Regions from separate parts of the Rhizobium sp. YIM 134829 genome, predicted to be linked through region 1. Evidence: predicted binding sites of a transcription regulator. Region 1 holds the regulator's gene; each other region holds the start of a gene.
The links. The regulator PhoB, encoded in region 1, activates phosphate uptake and scavenging genes when phosphate is short. The targets are predictions, from matches to a motif close to TGTCATNNANCTGTCAT.

Region 1 (2,262 bases):
TCAAAAATCGATTCGGGCCGATTCCGGCGACTCTTGTCACGGAGTCACCCCATCTCTAGGTTAACTGACAATTGCTAGACGCATGCGGCGGACCTAGTCACCAAAAGAGTCAAGGCGTTGCAGTTTCGGTACGTCCGGAACGCGGTGAGGGATTCGCTCTCCGAAACGCCTGGAATGGAGACACGAGAGCATGAACTGGACGGATGAGCGCGTCGAAAAACTCAAAAAGCTCTGGGCCGAGGGCCTGAGCGCAAGCCAGATTGCTGCGCAGCTCGGCGGTGTCAGCCGCAATGCCGTGATCGGCAAGGTCCATCGCCTGTCCCTGCCCGGCCGCGCGAAAGCGGGCGGCAGCGCTCCGGCGGCGGCCCGACCGAAGCGTCCGGCTGTCGCGGCCCGGCCGACCACAGCGGCACCTGCCCCGCTTGCTCAGGAGCAGCCGCGTCCGAGCGCACCCCGCCCGGCGGCCCGCACCACCAGCGGCATGGTGATCCACGAAGCACAGGATACGGCGGTCGCTTTGTTCGAGGAAGCACCGCTGCCGGCCAACACCAATGTCGCATCGCCCTCGTCACGCCGCCTGGCGCTGACCCAGTTGACCGACCGGACCTGCAAATGGCCGATCGGCGACCCGATGAAGGACGAGTTTCACTTCTGCGGCAATGATGCGCCCGACACCTCGCCCTATTGCACGTTCCATGCCCGCCTCGCCTACCAGCCTTCGGCGGAGCGGCGGCGCATGCGCTAAGCGCAATCTCGCTTTGTGACGAACGAAAAAAGCCCTTCCTGCGAGATAGCCGGAAGGGCTTTTTTTCTGTCTCTATGCCGAGGCGCGGCGTCCGTGCAGGCTGACGAGCGTCAGCCTTCCAGTGAGTAGCCGGCGCCGCGGACGGTGCGGATCACATCTTGCATATTGGCGAAGTTCAGCGCCTTGCGCAGCCGGCCGACATGAACATCGACGGTCCGCTCATCGACATAGATGTCGTGCCCCCAGACGCCATCGAGCAGCTGCGAGCGCGAGAAGACGCGGCCGGGCGAAGACATGAAGAATTCGAGCAGGCGAAACTCGGTCGGACCGAGGCGCACTTCGCGGCTTTTGCGGTGCACGCGATGGGTCTCGCGGTCGAGCTCGATGTCGCCGCATTTCAGCAGGGAGGAGAGCACTTCCGGCCGGGCACGGCGAAGCATGGCGCGCACCCGGGCGATCAGTTCCGGGGTCGAGAACGGCTTGACGACATAGTCGTCGGCGCCGGTCGCCAGGCCCCGCACCCGCTCGCTCTCTTCGCCACGGGCGGTGAGCATGATGATCGGCAGCCGCTCGGTTTCGTTTCGCTGACGCAGCCGCCGGCAGAGTTCGATGCCGGAGACGCCCGGCAGCATCCAGTCGAGGATCAGGAGATCAGGCAGGCGCTCCTGGAGGCGGATCTCCGCCTCGTCTCCCCGGGCAATCGTGTCGACTTCGAAGCCTTCTGCCTCGAGATTGTAGCGCAGAAGAACGCTGAGGGCTTCCTCATCTTCGACGACGGCGATCTTGGGCTGCATGTCTTCAGACTCCCATTCCGCACCAGCGACAGGGCCGGCCGGACGATTCTGGGCCAAGGGCCCCCTTTCGTCCGCCTCCAGCACACTGTGGGCGGATCGTTGCATGGTCAGGCTGCGGGTTCCGCGGAAAGCGGTCGTCTGTCCCCGGCGGAGTCCGATGACCGCTTGTCCTTCAGGTGGCGAGAGCGCCGACCGTATTGGCGGAATCGTCCTTCGGACGTTCGCCGAGCGGCTGGGCGCCGGTGGTCATGTAATAGATCGTCTCGGCGATATTGGTCGCATGGTCGCCGATCCGCTCGATGTTCTTGGCGCAGAACAGAAGATGCGTGCAGGAGGTGATGTTGCGCGGATCTTCCATCATGTAGGTCAGGAGCTCGCGGAAGAGCGAGGTGTAGATCGCGTCGATCTCGCTGTCGCGCTCGCGGATGCTCTTGGCCTTTTCGGCCGAGCGCGATGCATAGACATCGAGCACTTCCTTCAGCTGCATCAGCGCCAGTTCGGCGAGATGTTCCAGCCCACGAGCGAGCTGGCGCGGCAGGCTGCTGCTCGACACCGCGATGACGCGCTTGGCGGTGTTCTTGCCGAGATCGCCGACCCGCTCGAGATCGGCGGCGATGCGGATCGATCCCATGATCTCGCGCAGGTCCGCCGCCATGGGCTGGCGCTTGGCGATGGTAACGATGGCCTTTTCGCCAATCTGTCGCTCGGCATCGTCGAGCACGA
Region 2 (2,262 bases), on a different contig from region 1:
AGGACCCCGGTCAGCTGAAGGGCGTCGTCGAGCTCTTCACCAGCCAGGGCTGTGCATCCTGTCCACCGGCCGATGCGGCGCTCAAGAACCTGATCGAAGACGGCTCCGTCGTCGCCCTGTCCTACCACGTCGACTACTGGAACTATCTGGGCTGGGCCGACACGCTCGCGACCAAGCAGAATACGGCGCGGCAATATGCCTATGCGCGCATGTTCGGCCGCAATGGCGTTTACACTCCGCAGGCCGTGTTGAACGGTCGCGACCATGTCAATGGCGGCAATCTTTCGGGCATTCGCGGCAAGCTGGACGAGATGAAGCAGACCGGCAAGGGCATGCGCGTGCCGGTCGGCGCGGCGCGCAAGGGCGACGAGATCGACATTTCGATCGGCGCCGGCGATGGCAAGGCCAATATCGTCGTCGTCTATTTCACCCGCCAACAGGTGGTCGAGGTGGAAAAGGGCGAGAATAGCGGCAAGAAGATCAGCTATTTCCACGCCGTGCGCGACATCCAGACGATCGGCATGTGGGACGGCACCCCAACCCGCTATGTGCTGCCGGCGAGCGTGCTGGACGAGCAGGAGGACAGCGGCTGCGCCGTGCTGGTCCAGAAGATGAAGTCGACCGAAACTCCAGGCGCCATCATCGGCGCGACGACGCTGCTTTCGGCCGAGGCGCGCTGAGGATCGATGCCGCCGTCCATCGTGACGAGAGCTTCGTTCGGTCCGGCGTCATCGAGGGCTGGGGCTGAGGGTTTCGAAGTCACCGGACCGAACCGGCCATCAGTATTCGGCGGGGAGCCGGACCGATGGCCGCTTGCGCCCGTGCTTGCCGGCCGAAGCCGGAAAAGCCGGGAGACCGGGCCGACGACGAAGAACCTTCGATCGGCACGGACCAGACGACGCCACCGACGGACGGACCCGCAAGGCGTCTTCTGCGCACTCCGCCGCGCCGAAGACCACGGTGCGGCGGAGAGGCGGGACATTCTCCGCTAAATCGGGCAGGGATTTGTTCGGATTGCGGCCGTCAGAAAAAAGCAGTGGAGGAATCAGTCAAGGCCAGGGAACGCAAGGGCGCGGCACGAGTTCGGCTCTGATGACCAAGGCTTCGACCCAGTTTTCGCTTGATCCCTCGTACGCGCCCTTTGGCGCAACCCCGGGCTTGGCCGCAACCATTGCACGGCGACGGCTGCACGGCGCGAGGGCAAGGTTGGGATCGGCGACCTTGCATTTCGCCGCGCCTCAGGCACACTGTCATCCAGCCGTCACGAAGAGAAGGCCGCATTGCGCATGACCGATCAGCCGGATTTGCCGCGAGGCGACGGACCGTCCGGGTCCGACGCCGTGGTCGTCGACCTCAGAGCCTATAAGAGTGCTAAGGACCCTCTCCCGATCACCTTCCATCGCCGCGAGCTCGACCAGATCCTCTGGGTCTATGGCCGGATGGTGGGCGAAGGTGAATGGCGCGACTATGCGCTCGACCACTTGCGCGACAAGGCCGTGTTCTCGGTCTTCAAGCGGGCGGGCGAACTGCCGCTCTACCGCATCGAGAAATGCCCCCGCCTTGCCGCCAAACAGGGCGCCTTCAGCGTCGTCAACACCCACGGTATGATCCTGAAGCGCGGCCACGAGCTGGCGCCGGTGCTGAAGGTGTTCGACAAGCTGTTCAAGGTGGTGAAGGGGTGAGGTAAAGAGGGGATAGGAATCGGATCCTTGCTCCCTCCATTGCCCCGCTGGCGTCTCGGAAGCTTTGCAGAGACGGCAGAATGTCAGGGGCGCCAAACAGGCGAACCAGATCCGCAGCCAGCCATCGAACAAGACATAGAAAAGCCCGCCGCATGGAGATGCGGCGGGCTTTTGTGGGTGTCGATCGGATTAAGCCGCGACGACGTCCTTCTGCCATTCGCGGATATCGACGAAATGGCCGGCAATGGCGGCGGCGGCGGCCATGGCGGGGGAGACGAGGTGGGTACGGCCCTTGAAGCCCTGACGGCCCTCGAAATTGCGGTTCGAGGTGGAAGCGCAGCGCTCGCCCGGCTTCAGCCGGTCGTCATTCATCGCCAGGCACATGGAGCAGCCCGGCTCGCGCCAGTCGAAGCCGGCTGCCTTGAAGATCCGGTCGAGGCCCTCAGCTTCCGCCTGTTCCTTGACGAGGCCGGAGCCGGGCACGATCATCGCGTCGACATGGGCGGCGACCTTGCGGCCTTCGACGACCTTGGCGACGGCGCGCAGGTCCTCGATGCGCCCATTGGTGCAGGAGCCGATG
Region 3 (2,262 bases), on a different contig from region 1:
TCCGCCATGACGCGGTCGACGGCCAGCGAGAGTTGGCCGGCAATCTGCGCGAGGCTGAGCGCGGGGACATCGCGGTCTCCGCGGCGGCGATCGGCTAGAAGTGCATGGGCCTGGTCGATCGCGACTTCGCCCCCCTTGACAGCAACATACATGGCTCAGACCTCCTCGATCATGGTGGTGCGCGGCAAGGCCAGCGCCTGTGGACCGGCGACCAGAACCAGGTCGAGACCGAGCGGGAAGAGCGCGCGGTTGGCGGTCCGGGCGGCGAGGAAGCCTTCCGGCAGGCCGAGCGGTGCAATCAGGATGTCGCTTTCGATGCCCGGGCCCGTCAGGCGCAGGGTTGCGCCGCCTTCGAGCGCTGCAACGGGAAGGATCAGCGTTGCCGAACGGTCGGGATAGGCGCTGTCGCCCTGCGGGAACTCCAACCACGCGGCCGGATCGCTGCGGCGGCTAAGCAGCGCGAAGCTCGCCAGCGCGGGATCATCCGCAAGCGGCGCGCCGGTCTGGAAGGTGAGCCAACCGGCGCAGGCGCCTGCCACCTCCCGATCTTCGAACCAGACGGGCGTATCGGGATCGGCAAGCGCCAGCAGCAGCGCGGCGGACGCCTCGTCCATTCCCGGCGGCGGCGTCACGAAACCACCCAGATCCGCGCGTCGGCCGGGCTGGGCGAAGGCATCCATGATCTGGCGAAACACCGCCTGTGCTGCCGGCACCGGTTCGGAAAAGCCGTTTTCCAGAAACAGCGCGCTCATGCATCCTCTCCGCGAACAAGGGTGAAGAAGTCGACCCGCGTGGCTTCCGTCTCCTCGGCGTCCCGTCTGCGCCGTTCGGCTTCGGCTTCGATAGCCGGCGCGACGACATCGCGCTCAACACGCTCGGCCCATTCGCTTCTCTGGGCGAGCGCATCGAAATGGGCGACCAGTGCGGCCTTGTCCGGCGAACGGCCGAGAACCATGGCATGCCCGATCTCGCCGGTCGCCAGGCTGACCGTTGCCCGCGTCACGCTGGCTTCGCCGAGATTGAAGGCGCTGCCCCCACCGCCGATCCGGCCGCGCACCATCACCAAGCCAACCTCCGGGCCGCGGATCGCCCGGGCGGCCGGGGCATCGGAGAAATGGGCGCTGTAGGCGGCCGTGAGCGCCTGAAGCGGCATGGCGGTGAGGATATCGAGGGTGCGCTTGCGCGGGTTGAGCGGGGTCGTCATCGTCATATCTCTCAACTTGTCTATTTGTGTAGACAACCAGTCATGATGCGATTTATAAACCGTCAGCGATGACAGCTTGATGACGCCGAAGGCAGCGGGGACTATGGAATGAACGGGTTCGAGGACGGAATTTCGCGCTGGCGGCGCGTCGCCGACGAGATCCGCAGCGAGATCGTGAGCGGCACGTTCTCGAGCCAACTGCCGACCGAGGCGGTCCTTGCGGCGCGTTTCGGGGTCAACCGCCACACGGTGCGCCGCGCTCTGGCCGCGCTCGGCGCGGAAGGCCTGCTGCGCAGCGAAAGGGGGCGCGGCACCTTCATCAATCCCCTGCAGCCGCGTATCACCTACCCGATCGGCAGCCGCGCGCGCTTTTCGGAGAACATGATGCGCCAGTCGCTCGAACCGTCCGGCCGGCTGATCGGCGCCGAGCGAACTGCCGCAACGCCAGCGCAGGCCATCGCCCTCGGCCTTGCGGCGGGCGCGCCCCTCCTGCGGCTCGAACATCTGGCAGTGGCGGGCGGCATGGCGCTCTCACGTTCCACCTCCTATTTCTCGGCTATGCGGTTTCCGGACATCATCGGCGCCTATGCCGAGACCGGCTCGATCACCCGGGCGCTTGCCCAGTCCGGCGTCGAGGACTACCGGCGGCTCGAAACGCGGATCACGGCCGAGCGGATCGCGACGCCGGATGCGGATCTGCTCCAATGCCCGGCCGATGCGATTGTCCTCGTCAGCGAGGCAATCGACGTTGATGCGGAGGGTCGGCCCATCCAGTGGATCCGCACCCGATTCCTGGCCGACCGGCTGGAACTGGTCTTCTCGAACGAGGCGGGCGCTGCCACGCGCGTGCGGGACTAATGCCCTGGCGGAGAAGAATCTTGCTTCAAAGAATGCGGGGGCAAGAATTTTTTCCTTGTTCTTCCCCGTCTGAGCACAGTAATCTCATCAAGTTCTCAGGGCGGGGTGCAATTCCCCACCGGCGGTATCCGGACGTATTCCGGGAGCCCGCGAGCGCTTTCCGCAAGGGAAGGTCAGCAGACCCGGTGAGAGGCCGGGGC

Region 2: a site for PhoB is predicted at 1,249-1,265, ahead of ACLE20_RS09105 (DUF2794 domain-containing protein). Genes of this name have one in related genera too.
Region 3: a site for PhoB is predicted at 1,273-1,289, ahead of phnF (phosphonate metabolism transcriptional regulator PhnF). Genes of this name have one in related genera too.

Annotation. Positions count from the first base shown of each region.
Region 1 covers NZ_JBKHKI010000001.1:961,315-963,576, forward strand. The annotation lists gene ACLE20_RS04645 (GcrA family cell cycle regulator) at 191-745, shown strand; gene phoB (phosphate regulon transcriptional regulator PhoB) at 856-1,539, opposite strand; gene phoU (phosphate signaling complex protein PhoU) at 1,712-2,262, opposite strand, start outside.
Region 2 covers NZ_JBKHKI010000004.1:54,792-57,053, forward strand. The annotation lists gene ACLE20_RS09100 (DUF1223 domain-containing protein) at 1-680, shown strand, start outside; gene ACLE20_RS09105 (DUF2794 domain-containing protein) at 1,287-1,682, shown strand; gene leuC (3-isopropylmalate dehydratase large subunit) at 1,872-2,262, opposite strand, start outside.
Region 3 covers NZ_JBKHKI010000005.1:64,177-66,438, forward strand. The annotation lists gene ACLE20_RS10790 (carbon-phosphorus lyase complex subunit PhnI) at 1-152, opposite strand, end outside; gene phnH (phosphonate C-P lyase system protein PhnH) at 156-752, opposite strand; gene phnG (phosphonate C-P lyase system protein PhnG) at 749-1,204, opposite strand; gene phnF (phosphonate metabolism transcriptional regulator PhnF) at 1,313-2,062, shown strand; FMN riboswitch at 2,150-2,262, shown strand, end outside.